2 regions of the Thiothrix unzii genome follow, and region 1 is predicted to be linked to the other one. Evidence: predicted binding sites of a transcription regulator. Region 1 holds the regulator's gene; the other holds the start of a gene.

Region 1 (7,578 bases):
ACGTTTCAGCAAGCTCTCGAACAAATCACCAGCGACTGACATCAGCACCACAAACATCGACAAAATCATGAAATGAATCGACTTATCCGCAGGCACAGGCAACCACATCGTCGCCAGCGTTGCCCAAGCGGCCGTTACCACGACTGCGCCAGACATGCCTTCGCGGGTTTTACCCGGACTCAAATGCGGTGCAAGCTTTGTTACCCCCCACTTACGCCCGGTAAAATAAGCAGCAGTATCCGCAAGTGCCACTAACGTGATTAAATACAACACGTAGCGAGGATCCATTTGATGCAATTTAAACAGCGCGAACCACGCCGGTAACAGCACAAAAATCCCTAAAATGCGCATTACCAACGAATATTTTTTATACATACCTGCGTTTTTGGGGTAAATCCATAACGCCAGCAAGACCGCCGTCCAAATCGGTACACTTACCCACAACACCGACATCGTAGGCAAGGGTAAAAACACCAAAGGCACGGAAGCCATCAGAATCATCAACGTGCCCATCATGCGTTTTTCAGGCAGATAACAGCCGGTCAAACCCGCCCATTCCCACGCGCCCAAACCCACGATAAACATCATCGAAAACAAGGCAAACAGCGGAGTCGGTAAAAAAATCACCCCCGCGAATACTAAGGTGATGAGCACCAGTCCAGTCATAATCCGTTGCTTAAGCATTCTTCACTCCTGATACCTGATCACCTGTCATTCCGAAACGTCGCTGACGACTGGCAAAATCTGCAAAAGCCGCCTGCAAACTCGCCGCATCAAACTCTGGCCACAATGTGTCCGTAAAATACAGTTCCGCATACGCTAATTGCCACATCAGGAAATTACTGATGCGACGTTCGCCACCCGTGCGAATAAACAAATCCGGCTCGGGTGCGTCACCCGTTGATAATGCTGCCGTAAACCTTGTTTCGTCTATTTCCGCGACGCTTAACTCGCCTTGCAATACCTGCGTGGCCAAGGTCTGCGCCGCTTGTAAAATATCCCAACGCCCGCCGTAATTCGCCGCAATTAACAACTGCATCCCGTCACAGTTTGCGGTTAAGGCTTCCACTTGAGTGATTTTGGTGCGTAATTCACTGGAAAACGCGCTACGGTCGCCGATAAAACGCATCCGTACATTATGCCGTTGTAACGCAGCGGCCTCACGTTCCAATGCCGAAATGAACAACGACATTAAGCCGCTCACTTCCTCTTCCGGGCGTTTCCAGTTTTCACTGCTAAAAGCAAACAGTGTCAAGCAACCCACACCTGCATCACTGCAAGCGCGGATCACCTTGCGGGCTGCTTCGACACCCCGATGATGTCCCATAAGCCGGGGCAGGAACCGCGCTTTTGCCCAACGCCCATTCCCATCCATGACAATGGCAACATGCCGGGGAATCGTCATTAGACCTCCATCAATTCTTTTTCTTTCTTTTCCATCACGACTTCCACTTCCTTAATGTAGTGGTCAGTCAGTTTTTGAATGTCATCGGTAGCGCGACGCTCTTCATCTTCAGAAATTTCTTTCTCTTTCAGCAAGGCTTTGAAATCTGAATTCGCATCGCGACGAATATTACGCACCGCTACCCGCGCACCTTCGGCTTCACCTTTCACCAGCTTCACCAAATCGCGGCGACGCTCTTCAGTCAACGCCGGTAATGGCACCCGAATCGCATTGCCGTCATTCGCCGGGTTCAAACCCAGGTTAGAAGTCAAAATCGCCTTCTCAATTTTGGCTGCCATTGGCTTTTCCCACGGAACCACTTTCAGGGTACGTGCGTCTTCGGTGCTCACGTTAGCCACTTGGCTCAACGGTACTTCAGAACCGTAATAATCAACCATTACCTGATCCAACAGACTCGGATGCGCACGTCCGGTACGAATCTTCGTCAAATCATTTTTCAGTGCATCGATGCTTTTCTGCATCCGTTGTTCTGCATCTTTCTTGATGTCCGCAATCATCACTTCAAACCTCAACCAAAGTACCAACAGACTCGCCACGTACAATTGCAGCAAGTGCCCCCGGTGCGAACATATCAAACACACCTAAGGGAAGTTTATTATCACGGCACATGACCATTGCCGTTAAGTCCATTACCCCCAACTGACGTTGAATGGCATCACTGAAGGATAACCGATCAAAACGTTTCGCCGCAGGATTTTTTTTCGGATCAGCATCGTAAATGCCGTCCACTTTCGTCGCTTTTAGCAACAAATCACATTGCAATTCCACCGCACGTAAACTCGCCGCCGTGTCAGTGGTGAAAAACGGATTGCCAGTGCCTGCTGCGCAAATCACCACATTGCCGCTTTCCAAATAACGTCGTGCTTGGTGTGCGGCGTAACGCTCACCGATTTGGTCGATACCCAACGCCGTCATAATCCGGCATTGACCACCTAACTTTTCGATAGCGTCTTGCATTGCCAGCGAGTTCATCACCGTTGCTAACATGCCCATTTGATCGCCGCGCACCCGATCCATGCCTTTTTCAGCCAGACCTGCGCCACGGAACAAATTACCACCGCCAATCACTACCGCCACTTGCACGCCGGATTGCTGCACTTCCAAAGCTTCGGCGGCAACACGAAACAAAATTTCAGGGTCAATGCCCGAATCTTGATTGCCCAACAAAGCTTCACCGCTAAGTTTCAGCAGAATACGGCGAAAACGAGGTTCAGAATGAGAGGGTGTAGCTGACATAGATTGGCCTGCGCTGGTTAATGTGGGTGCATTTATACAGGTGATAGCCAGACGGGGCAAGCCGGATAATAAGACCGTTACCTAAAACCGATCCACCAATTCCAACAGATCCTGAAAACGGCTGAAGCTGTGATCACCGCCCTGAAACACCGCCTGATGCGCCTGTCGGTAATAGTGCGCGGCTACCTGCCAATCCAGCACTTCATCACCGGTTTCCAGCAATACCAACAAGTTTTTGGGGAATGTCGGGGTAAATTGTTCCAACGCACTCAACGCATCCAGATGCGCGGTGGTAAACAGGTAAGTGCTGGCATCGTGCCAGTTTGTTTGCATTTTCCCCACTAACGGGCGTAATAACAGGCTCGGATGCACTGCCGGATTCAGCAGCACCGCTTTGAGTTGATAGCGGCTCACCAAATACGTGGCGTAAAAACCACCCAAGGAACTCCCGATCAATTTCGGTGGAGTCGGCGCGGTTTCGATCACGCGCGACAACAATGCGATGGCTTGGGCGGGATCATGCGGTAACGCCGGAGCCACCCATTCCGCTTCACGCCCTTGTGCGACTAACCACTCGCGTAATTGTTGGGCTTTGCTCGATAATGGCGAGGAATTAAAACCGTGAATGTATAGCATCATTGGCGGGACTTCAGGGCAACACTTAATAAACGAGCGGTTAAATCCACCACAGGAATGACGCGCTCATAGGCCATGCGTTTGGGGCCGATCACCCCAAGCACACCCAAATGTTCGCCGTCGACTTCATAGGGCGCGGTGACAACGCTGCAATCGTCGAATACCGTTTGCCCAGATTCGCGCCCGATAAAGATTTTCACCCCATCGGCTTGCAAGCACTTATCCAGCAAACTCAACACGTCGCGCTTGCGGGTAAAAGCAGCAAACAGTTCACGTAATTTGTGAATATCCGACAAATCATCGTAACCCATTAAATTGGTTTCACCAGCAATCACACAACCGCCGTCAAGGGTTTCACCGGGTTGTTCCGCCACGGCTTGTTCACCCAAGGCAATCGCGGAAAGCATCATGCGATTCATATCTTCGCGGTGCTGACGCATTTCTTCGAGTAGTGCGGTACGGGCTTGCGACAAATCTTTGCCGATTAAACGTTCATTGAGGAAATTCGCGGCTTGCTGCAATTCGGCGGAAGTAATGTCTTCGTCGAGTTGAATAATACGATTTTGCACTTCGTTGCGGTTCATGACCAAAATCGCCAGCACTTGCCTTGCGGATAAGCTCAAAAATTCAATCTGGCGAATTGAGGATGCCTGACGCTTCGGCAAGGCAACAATTCCGGTTAACTGGGTAATGCCCGATAACAAACTAGAAGCCGATTGAATCAATGCATTAGGGTCACGTTCGGCTTTCAATTGCCCTTGCAAAATATGAATCGACTGCTGCTCTAACGGGCGAACTGTCACCAGCGTATCCACAAACAAGCGATAACCCTGCGAAGTCGGAATGCGCCCTGCCGAGGTGTGCGGCGCACGGATGTAACCCATTTCTTCCAAATCCGCCATCACATTGCGGATAGTCGCGGCACTTAAATCCAGCCCACTACTACGCGCAAGGCTACGTGAACCCACCGGTTGCCCGTCGTGGATATAATTTTCGACCAGCACTTTTAAAATATGCCGGGCGCGTTCGTTTAATTCAGGGGGATTCGTCGCTGTCATGTGTCTGTTATAGGGTTAAATCGCCGCAGATACAAGCCCGTTAGTCTTGCAATTTCAGCCCAGCTTTGCCAGCCTTGCATCTTTACTAGCAACTACTAAACATTATGAGCTTGTTCTCCACCATTGGCCTGTTCACCAAACCTAACGACACCCGCGTTGATAAGACCTTGCAACAATTGCATGAAGACCTGAATCAACAAGGGTTTCAGGTGCTTTGCGACCAAAATGCGGGGCTGATTTTGGGGCTGCCATCAATGGCAACAGGCGAGCTGGCAAGACGGATTGACCTCGCGATTGTGGTCGGCGGTGACGGCACACTATTGGGTGCAGGACGCTTACTGGCGGCGTATAACGTGCCGATTATCGGCGTTAATTTAGGCCGCTTGGGTTTTCTGGTGGATGTTTCGCCGGATGAAATGCAAACCCAACTCGCCGCGATGCTCCAAGGGCAATACCAAGAAGAACAACGCCTGATGCTGCACGCCGAAGCCGAGCGCGATGGTGAATTACTAGGTAGCGGTGATGCCTTTAATGATGTGGTGCTGCACGTGCGCGGTGAAATTCGCATGATCGAATTTACCACTTGGGTTGACGGACATTTCGTCAATACCCAGCGGGCGGATGGGCTGATTATTACCACACCGACCGGCTCTACCGCTTACGCCTTGTCGAGTGGTGGGCCAATTATGCACCCGGCGTTGCAAGCCATTACCTTAGTGCCGATTTGCCCGCATACCCTGAGTGACCGCCCATTGGTATTGAACGGTCACAGCACTGTGGAAATCGAATTGTGTGAACAACGCGATATTCCCGCACGGGTATCGTTTGACGGGCATAATAACATCGCGCTGGAATCCGGTGATCGGGTGCGGATTCGCGCTCATTCGGAAAAAGTGCGTTTATTGCACCCACAAGGTTATGATTACTACCGTATTTTGCGTGAAAAACTGCACTGGGGAGTACAGCTTTAAGCCATGCTGACACATATCCATATCCGCGATTTCGCCATTATTGAAACGCTTGATCTCGAATTACACGCGGGCATGACCGCACTCACCGGGGAAACTGGCGCGGGCAAATCCATTTTGCTGGACGCTATCGGTTTGGTGTTAGGCGACAAAGCCGACAGCAATACGGTACGCCACGGAGCGGATAAAGCCGATCTCACCTTGAGCGTTGATATTACCCAAACACCGTTTGCCCGCGACTGGCTGGAAACGCAAGGCATGGAACACGAGGATGACACTTGCATCCTACGGCGCGTAATTACCGCACAAGGTAAATCGCGTGCTTGGATCAACGGTTCCCCGGCAAACTTAACGCAATTACGCGAACTCGGCGAACAATTGGTGGACATTCACGGGCAACACGAACACCAGTCGCTGATGAAAAAAGACGCGCAACGTCACCTGTTGGACGGTTTTGCAGGCAACGACAACTTGCTGGAGCATACCCGCAATGCTTGGCAAGCTTGGAAGAAATTACACGAGCGCGTCACTGTTTTAAGCCAACAAAATCAGCAACATCAAGAGCGCGTGGAGTTACTGCGGTTTCAGGCACACGAGCTGGAAGCCCTCGCGTTACAAGCAGACGAACCCGAACAATTGGATGAAGAGCTAAATCGCCTCGCCAATGCCGAACAATTACGTGCCACGGCTGAACAAGGTTACGCCCAGTTGTACGATAACGAACCGTCGTTGTACGCGATTTTGGGGCGGTTAATGCACGATTTAGCCCAGCAAGCACAACTCGATAACCGTTTAGAACCCCCGCTGGAACTGCTTACCAGTGCGCAAATTCAGGTGCAGGAAGCCTCGGTACAATTGCGCGATTACGCTGAAAGTCTCGATATTGACCCGGCACGCTTGCAAGCGGTGGAAAACCGGATTGCGGATATTCGCAGTTTTGCACGTAAATACCGTACTGACCCGCGCTTGCTTCCTGAAAAATTACTGAGCATTCAAACCGAACTGGTGCAACTCGGCGGTGACGATTACGACCTTGAAACCTTGGAAAAACAATGCCAAGCAGCAGCGGATCATTACCGTAAACAAGCCAGCAATCTGAGCAAAGCACGCATCAAGGCAGCGCAACAGCTCTCCGCCGGAGTCACCAAAGCCATGCAACAATTGGGAATGCAAGGCGGACAATTCACCATTACGGTCAATAGTGAGACACAAACGGCATTTCAGGCCAGCGGCATGGATAGCATCGAATTCACCGTGAGTGCCAACCCCGGTCAACCGTTAAAATCGTTAATGAAAGTCGCCTCAGGCGGGGAACTATCGCGCATTAGTTTGGCGATTCAGATGATTGCAGCACAGAAAGTGACCCTGCCCGCACTGATTTTTGACGAAGTAGACACCGGCATCGGCGGCGGTATTGCGGAAGTGGTCGGCAAACAGTTACGCGCCCTCGGTACAAACCGCCAAGTGCTGTGCGTTACCCATTTACCGCAAGTGGCTTCGCAAGCGCATCAGCATTACAAAGTCACCAAAATCAAAGGTAAACAACACACCAGCACGGGCATTGAACAATTAAGCCACGCGCTGCGTATTGAGGAAATTGCCCGCATGATTGGCGGTGTAGAAATTACCCCCGCCACCCGTGCATTAGCCGAAGAAATGCTGGGTTAACCACTTTATTGCGGCTTACGCATCGGCAAAGCGCAAAACGTGGTGCATTGCTTATTGTCAGCCAACGTGGTTTCAACCGTTGCTGATGCAGGCGGCGCACTCACCAGAATCACCTTGCCGCTTGCTTCTGTTGGTTTCAGGGTTGCCGGAGTAGTACTCGCTGGGGCGACGGTTTGCGCCTCGTCAGGTTTCGGGCTACTGCTGGCAGCAAACGGGTTTAATTTTGACAAACCCGCTGCTGAACTGGAAGCCGCGTCGGATAACGTTGAACAGCCAGATAAAGCAACGCCGAGGCAAACCCAAACGGCGCACCAAGCTGGCACTTTGAAATAATGTTGCATAAGAATGTTTCTCCTTGCCTCAATAACGGGCACTCATCGCCGTGCAAAATTTACACATACCGTTGAGTGTAGCAAAAAAGAAACACTTTGTTAGAAAAAATGCGTATTTACCACAAAAAGAATCGTGTCGGTTAAGCCGCCGGTTTGGTTTGATCCGGGCGCAACGGCGGGTCAAGCTCTTGCTCGGCAAGATCAATGTCCACTTG
Region 2 (7,578 bases), 1.5 Mb from region 1:
AAGCGTGGGAAATCTTGCGTATATTCAGCGGCTTCACTATCATCCGCCGGTTTACGTTGAAGTACCTCTTATGGCCTTGTATACACTGAAAGTTATCGCTGATTTTGCCTCCGCTCACACCTTGCGTGACTATCCGGGTGCGTGCAGCCGGATGCACGGACACAATTGGAAAGTGGAAGCCGAAGTGGAAGCCAATACCCTCAATAGCATCGGGATGGCGATTGATTTTAAAGACATTAAGCGTGAAGTTCGGGCGATTGCTGAAGAATTAGATCATCAGTATTTAAACGATCTCGCGCCTTTCCAGACGATCAACCCCACGGCGGAACACATTGCGCGTTACTTCTTTCAAACCTTAAGCCAGCGTTTGAATGACGAACGGGTACGGGTGTGCGCATTGACCATTTGGGAAACCGAGCGAGCGTGCGTGCGTTACGCTGAAGGTTGATTCAGATTGGATTCAGATGGCTTCCTGTGCCACAATACGACCCAAACATTACCGGTCAAGATTAACTACAATTCGAGTGGATGTTGATTTTTGGTCGTATTTTTAATTTTCAAGGAGCTGTTCCATGAAATTTCTTGTTGGCTTTTTCAGCCTTGAGTGGATGCGCGTTTTTGATTTTTTAGCACCCTTAGCGATCCGTTTATTTTTAGCACCGATGTTCTGGATTTCAGGTGTTCAACGTTTAGGATTATTTTCCAGCACTGATTTTGTGCTGTGGAATCCACTGACATGGGTTAATACCGAAGCGTTCCAGCAAAGTGTTGCTGCCGTTACCAATACCGTGATTTCGGGTTTGGGTGCGGAAACGCTGGTGATTTTGCTGGGGTCAATTGAAATTGCCGCAGCAGTATTGTTGGTGTTGGGTTTTGCAGTGCGCTGGATTGTATTGGCACTGATGTTCGTGGTGGTATTACTGGGTTTGATGGCAATGGGCGAAGCTGGCTTCCTCACCACCATGCAGCAATTGGTGATGAGCCACGGTTATACCAATATGACCAACAATCTGACGGAAGTGTATTTGGTGTACTTTATCCTGCTGCTGGCGTTGTTCTTCATGGGGGCAGGGCGTTGGTTTAGCTTGGATTGGTATATCTACCGCAGTTTCGTGAAGCGTTTAGACAATAAAGCGGTGCGTCACGACCCGTTTGAAATTGATGCTACCGATGAACCGGGTCTGCAAAAGCACTAAACCCGCGACATAACGTTAAAAAGGCTACCTCGGTAGCCTTTTTTATTAGCGGCTTTCACCGCGCTCACGCATCAGTTTCACCTTCTCATCGTTGTGTTTCATCAGTTGAAACGTCAGGTAAATCTTTGCGGGAATGGATAAAAATAACCCGCCAGCAATCAGCGCGGCGACAATCGCAATACCTTGCACACCATGTCCGGTCACAATGTCAGTGAAAATCACCAAGCCCACACCGACGGCAGCAGTGCCTAACCCGACCACAATCAGTGCGTACATCAGGTGAGTTAGTCGTTTTTCGTTCATGGCATACCTATTTGTAGAAACATGGAAAGGGAAGGTGGACAGCTCTCATTATCCGCCGCAATTGAATCCGGGGTAATTGATGCTTCTCAATCCTTGGTAGTTTAGCGGATTTATGCTTGATGAATTTGTGTCAATGGCCTTGAAGTTGTCATCACTTGACAGTATATTAGAAAAATCTAATATTTATTGTCGATGGGCTATTGCAATGAAAATGTTAAAAAAGTTAATAGTAATGGGCATCACTGTGTGGTGTTTGAGCATGACAGCCAATGCGACGGCGACACCCAGTGGTTTGAAATTGACCTTGGTACAAGAGTCGCCTTATGGTTTTGAAGAAACCTTGGAGTCGCTACGTAACACCATTCATGCGCATAATTTTCGGGTATTCCCCGACCGTTATCTGGAAGAAGGTTTGACCGATGAATTGTCAGTGAATACCAAGCAGGTTAGCGTGCGTTTTTGTAATTTCAGTGACTTACACGAAGCGTTGCAAATTGAGCCGCAAGTCGGGGTGCTGTTGCCGTGTACGATTACGGTGATAGAGGATGACACTGGTAAGGTGACATTGGTAACAGGCAATGTGAAAGCCATGCTTACTTTGTTCGATAACCCGCGTTTGACCGCTGCCTTTAAAGATTTAGAAGGCAAGTATCAGGCGATTATTGATGAGGTGACCTTATGAAAGCATTAGCGCGTTGGTTAGGCGTTGGCCTGAGTCTGGTCATATTAAACAGTCCGCTACAGGCGCAAGAAAAGGTATTAAGCGCACGCACTACGCAAGGGTTTGATGCAACCTTGGAACAGGTGCAGGATGTCTTGAAGCAGCAGGGTTTTAGTGTCGCCCATATTCAAAAATGCGATGGCGGTTTGCATGATATGGGCTACAAAACAGACAATTATAAAATTGTGTTTTTTGGGCGGCTTGAAGAAGTTCGCGCGTTAAGCAAGCAATACCCTGATCTTGTGCCATTGTTTCCTTTTAAGCTGGCAATCTACGCGGATGGTAAAGACACGGTGATGTCCGTCCTCAATCCGGTGGAATTAGCTCCGTTGTTGGATGCTGATCCGGCGTTGCAGCAGCAACTGAAAGCGTGGGAAAAAGATTTTCGCGCGGTGTTAGCAGCCATGAAAACCACGCGGGTGGCTCAGGCTAACTAATCAGCCTCAAGCCGTCGCGCTGTAATGGCGCAATTGTTGCCCCAGTTTTTGCAGCATCGCATCGCGTTGTTGCAAAGCTTTTTCCTTGTGCAGCAATTGTTGATTGAGCTGGGCGATAATGGTGTCTTTGAGGTTGATTACTTTATCGCGCTGCTCGATTTTATGCGCAATATTTTCCGTCTCACTGCTGCCTTCTTGGTATTTTTCCGTGAGATTGGTGAGGGTTTCGACGTGCTGCAATAGCACCGATTCGCGCCCTGCTTGTTGACGTTCACGTTCGTTGAGTTGTTCTTCACGTTGTTGCAAAGTGTGTTCGCGCTGTTGCAATGCGGTTGTGCGGTGTTCGAGTTGCTGGGAGTGCTCCAGCACGTAGCGGTCTTTGGCTTGCAATGCCTGCGTATGGGTTTCGAGTTGTGCGCTACTGTCGCGCAAATGTTGTTCTTGTTGGTGCAACAGTTCGTCTTTGGCTTGTAAAAGCTGTTCCTTGTCGCTGAGTAATTTGCTTTGTTCGGCGATTTGCTGATCTTTTTGTAACAGCAAATTTTGCAGCGTTATCACCTGAATGCTATGGCTTTCCAGATATTTTTGCTGTTCTTGTAAGCTGCCATCAAGATCCAGAATGTGTTGCTGCAAGGTGACGAGCAATTGGTCGCGGTTTTGGATTTCCTTGTCACGCTCTTGCAGTTGCTGAAATTGCGCGGCAATTTGGGTATCGCGGCGTTGTAAATGCTGTTCGCGTTCGCTGATTACTTGATCGCGATTGATTAAGTGCCGTTCTTTTTCTTGAAGCTGCTGCACCGATTCCAACAGTAATTGTTCACGTTCTTGCGTGTAACGGTCTTTTTCGTGCAATAAGCGGGTTTGTTCCGCAAGTTGTTCGTTGCGTAAACTGATTTGCTCAATCTTGCGCCGTAGCAAGGAATCACGCTGGCGTAATTGCTGCTCTTTTTCTGAAATGGTGTCGTCACGGCGTTGCAATAAACGGTCAACATCGCGCAGGCGTTGGTCGCGGTAATGCACTTCCTGATCCCGTGCTTTTAGCTGACGGTCACGTTCGGAGAGTTGGCGGTTGCGCTCGTTGATCAGGTGTTCTTGGGTGTAAATGCGTTGTTGTTGATCATTGAGCCAACGATTGACGGCAGTGAGTTGCTGGCTAAGTTCCTGAATATTGGCATCGCGTTTGCCGATTTGTTTGTCGCGGGTTTCGATTTCACGGTCGCGTTTGCCGATGTGATTATCTTTTTCTTCGAGACGGCGGTTACGGATGTGGATCTGATCTTCACGCTCTAAAATGAACTTTTCTTTTTGATTGATGAATTGCTCAATCTCACGCGAACGCTTTTCCAGCTCACGAATCAAGTGATCACGTTCACGCACGGTTTCTTCTTTGTGCGCAATAGTGGCATCCCGCGCCTGAATTTGCTGATCGCGTTCGTGCAGGGTGTCGTGGGTGTTTTGCAGCAACTGTTCTTTTTGGTGCAACAGGTGTTCTTTGCGCTCTAAATGCTGATCGCGCTCAATCAAAGCCGTTTCTAGGGTGTTAATCCGCTTCTCTTGCTCTTGGCGTTTTTCATCCAACTGGTGCAGGGTACTTTCTGTTGCTTGCAGACGTTCGTTGGCATCCTTCCAACGGTCGATCAGGATTTGCCGGTCGGTTGCCGTCAGGAAACGGTTGCCTTCGATTTTTTCAATCAGAGTTTGTTCTTCGCGATTCATTTTTATTGTCTGCTTATCGGTTTACGCGCTGTTGTCGCATAATAATATGCTAAAAAGAACCGGACATGAACCACTAATAATAACGGGAACCTTAACAGGTAATTAGCACTCCAATAGGTAGAGTGCTAATATAAGCCCATAGCAAATAAGGAGACTACCCTAATGACCCACGCATTGATGCTAAGAGGACAAACCTTACCCGTCCCGGTAGGTAATCTGGAAAGTTACATCCATGCGATTCACGCCATTCCGGTGCTTGATGTCGAGCAGGAACGCGGTTTGGCGGAACGCCTCAAATACCACGATGATTTGGAAGCTGCACGTCAGTTGATTTTGCACAATTTACGCTTTGTGGTGAAAGTGGCGCGTGGTTACAACGGCTACGGCTTGCCTTTGGGCGATTTGGTGCAAGAGGGTAATGTCGGCTTGATGAAGGCGGTGAAACGCTTTGACCCTGAAATGAATGTGCGCCTGATTTCGTTCGCGGTGCATTGGATTCGTGCGGAAATCCACGAATTTATTCTGCGTAACTGGAAAATTGTCAAAATCGCCACTACCAAAGCGCAGCGCAAGTTGTTCTTTAATTTACGCAGCAGCAAGCAACGCATGGGCTGGTTGAACCACGAAGAAGCGCAGTCGATGGCTAACGATTTAGGGGTGACAACCGCTGAAGTGTTGGAAATGGAAAAGCGTTTGAGTGCCAGCGACGTATCGTTTGACTTGAGTGCTGATCATGACGATGACGACTCCGCAAGTTTTTCACCCAGTCAATATTTGGCAGCGGAATCTGCTGATCCATCGGAGCGGTTGGAAGCGGAAGAGTGGGACAGTTTTACCCGCGAGCGTTTGCAGACAGCATTAAAGGGATTGGATGCGCGTAGCCAAGACATTTTAGCCAGTCGTTGGTTAGTCGAAGAAAAAGCAACACTGCATGAGTTGGCTGCGAAATATAACGTTTCTGCGGAACGGATTCGCCAACTAGAAAATGCGGCGGTGAGCAAGTTGCGGTTGGCAGTTGTCGAGGCGGTTTGATCAACAACGGATGTGACCCACATAAAAAAGGCCGCGTTAGCGGCCTTTTTCTTGGCGTTTTGCTATCTGATTAACCTAAAAAGGCGACAGACAAAAAGCTAAACCATGAGAACGCAATCAAAGCTATCACGATCAGCATTGGTATTCCAAAATCCCAGCTCAACATTTATACATACCTCTAAAGCACTTTCTAGAGGCAAGGATAAAAGAAACCCGCGCCGCTGACAAGCAAGCGCGTGTACAAATGCAGGTTCGGGTTCGCTTAAGCGAAAACAACCGAGAAAAAGCTGAACCATGAGAACAGGATCAACGCAATCACAATCGCCGCTGGCAGGCCATAATCAAAACTAAACATCGTCATTCCCTCTCTTGCTGGGTGAATCAGTGAGGTGAAGTATGCCTTACAGCGGAAAATAGAAACTTGATCTGGCTCAACAAAACATTCTTTCCTATAGTCTAGGTAGTAATTCATTAAGGAGCCATTGAATGCCTAGCCCAAGCCCTACGTTATGGGAACGTTTGTTCTCTTGGCTGAGACGACCACCCGCCCCGGTAATTACGCTGCCAACGCCTGTGGAGCCGCCAGTATCTATTACGCCACCGCAGAACCCCGTACCTGCGCCAACGGTGACGCCCACGCCCACGCCACTGCCGACACCCACACCGCCTGTTACACCTGTGCCGCCTGTTACACCTGTGCCGCCACCGGTTATTCCAGCTCCTCCAGTTACGCCATTAGGGACAATGACCTTACCCACCGAAGGGCCTAACTTAGATTTCCGAAAACTGTGGCGCAATCACCCGACTTCCGGGGAGGGCGAGGTGTTTCCGTGCCGTGATGAAGAGGGTGTGCCGCATTTTGATAATCAGTGCGCCATTTTGATGGGAACGTGTTTATTACGTAGCGGTTTGTTGCACGGTTATGACAAAACGACTTGCTGGTATCGTGGGCATAAAGGTCATACGTTACGGGCGCAGGAATTATCCGGTTGGATGCGTCGTCACCCGGAGCGGTTTGGTCGGGTGGAAGTGCGCAGTAACGTGAGTTGGGGCGCGTACAAAGGGCGTACCGGTTTTATTTGTTTCCATAATTTCTGGGGAGCCGGTAATCAGGGTGATCACATTGATTTGTGGGATGGAACAGGCATTATCCGGCGTGAACTTGATCCATCATTGGAGGGGCCGGGATTGGCTGATGGTGCGTTCGACTATTTCGAGCGTTCCGAGGAGGTCTGGTTTTGGCCAGTACATTGAAACACGTTGTTTGGGTAAGTTTGCTGGGCGGTTTGTTGGCGGGGTGTGGCGATAACGCTGAACCTGAGAGCGAAGCGTTAGCACTGCCCGCGCAACTGGAGCAGGCGCACATCACCGATCAGGCGCGTGTCGCGGGATTGGATTTGGTGTTGTGGAACCAAGGCGGCGGTTGTCAATTGCAATCGGGTAAAGCGCAGCCGCCGGTTTGGTTGAAACCAATGGCTCCGTGCCATTTTATCAAATCACCGGGGCGCGATCAGGTGCAGGTGTTTCGTTTGGATAAAACCACGCAAATTGTGGCAGTGGTCGGCACTCCGGCGAAACAGTGGCGATGTGGGCAGGAAGTGCAGGGCTTAGTGATTAACGGTAGTCACTTTAAACCATCGACTTACATTATGCAGGGCAGCGTGTATTGTGCTGATCAGGGGTTACAAAATTTTCAGTACGGTTTATTTGCCAAACCCTGAGCTATTCGCCTTGAATAATGAAACTGCCCCCCAGTTTTTGCGGGTAGCGTCGACGTAGGCGGTCACGCATGGCTTCAGCATCCATGCGTTGCGTGTAAGAGCCAACCCGCAATTTAAATGATATACCTTGTGAGCCGCTCAAGCTCACGAGGTATGCGTCGTAACCGTCACGAATCAGGGCATCACGTAGCTCATACAGTTGGCGTGAATCGTAGCCCGCTGCTACTTGTATGGCATAGCGCGTATTTTCGGCATAATCTGCGTCTTCTTGCGGGCGTTCCACCGTATCGGATGGGCGTGTATGATGGGCTTGAACGTAAAGGTCATCATTCCAACGCGGTGTTTCCTGTGAGGCACGTTGTTGACGTTCTGGCATCTCGAACACTCTGCCGAGGTAGTAAGGTATGTCACGTAAAAAGGCGAGGTTTCCGGTTTTATATAAGACGATTAAC

What was found. The regulator HrcA, encoded in region 1, represses chaperone genes, less so after heat shock. The targets are predictions, from matches to a motif close to TTAGCACTCNNNNNNNNNGAGTGCTAA.
Region 2: the regulator HrcA is predicted to act here: its motif matches at 4,476-4,502, upstream of rpoH (RNA polymerase sigma factor RpoH).

What each region holds. Positions count from the first base shown of each region.
Region 1 is NZ_CP072793.1:1,899,412-1,906,989, forward strand. It holds gene J9260_RS09490 (phosphatidate cytidylyltransferase) at 1-684, opposite strand, end outside; gene uppS (polyprenyl diphosphate synthase) at 677-1,405, opposite strand; gene frr (ribosome recycling factor) at 1,405-1,962, opposite strand; gene pyrH (UMP kinase) at 1,967-2,701, opposite strand; gene J9260_RS09510 (YqiA/YcfP family alpha/beta fold hydrolase) at 2,783-3,340, opposite strand; gene hrcA (heat-inducible transcriptional repressor HrcA) at 3,337-4,395, opposite strand; gene J9260_RS09520 (NAD(+) kinase) at 4,500-5,366, shown strand; gene recN (DNA repair protein RecN) at 5,370-7,031, shown strand; gene J9260_RS09530 (hypothetical protein) at 7,037-7,372, opposite strand; gene J9260_RS09535 (rhodanese-like domain-containing protein) at 7,504-7,578, opposite strand, start outside.
Region 2 is NZ_CP072793.1:399,089-406,666, forward strand. It holds gene queD (6-carboxytetrahydropterin synthase QueD) at 71-448, shown strand; gene J9260_RS02275 (DoxX family protein) at 573-1,196, shown strand; gene J9260_RS02280 (hypothetical protein) at 1,242-1,499, opposite strand; gene J9260_RS02285 (DUF302 domain-containing protein) at 1,759-2,181, shown strand; gene J9260_RS02290 (DUF302 domain-containing protein) at 2,178-2,657, shown strand; gene J9260_RS02295 (coiled-coil domain-containing protein) at 2,664-4,373, opposite strand; gene rpoH (RNA polymerase sigma factor RpoH) at 4,536-5,405, shown strand; gene J9260_RS02305 (T6SS effector amidase Tae4 family protein) at 5,892-6,659, shown strand; gene J9260_RS02310 (hypothetical protein) at 6,644-7,126, shown strand; gene J9260_RS02315 (SPOR domain-containing protein) at 7,128-7,578, opposite strand, start outside.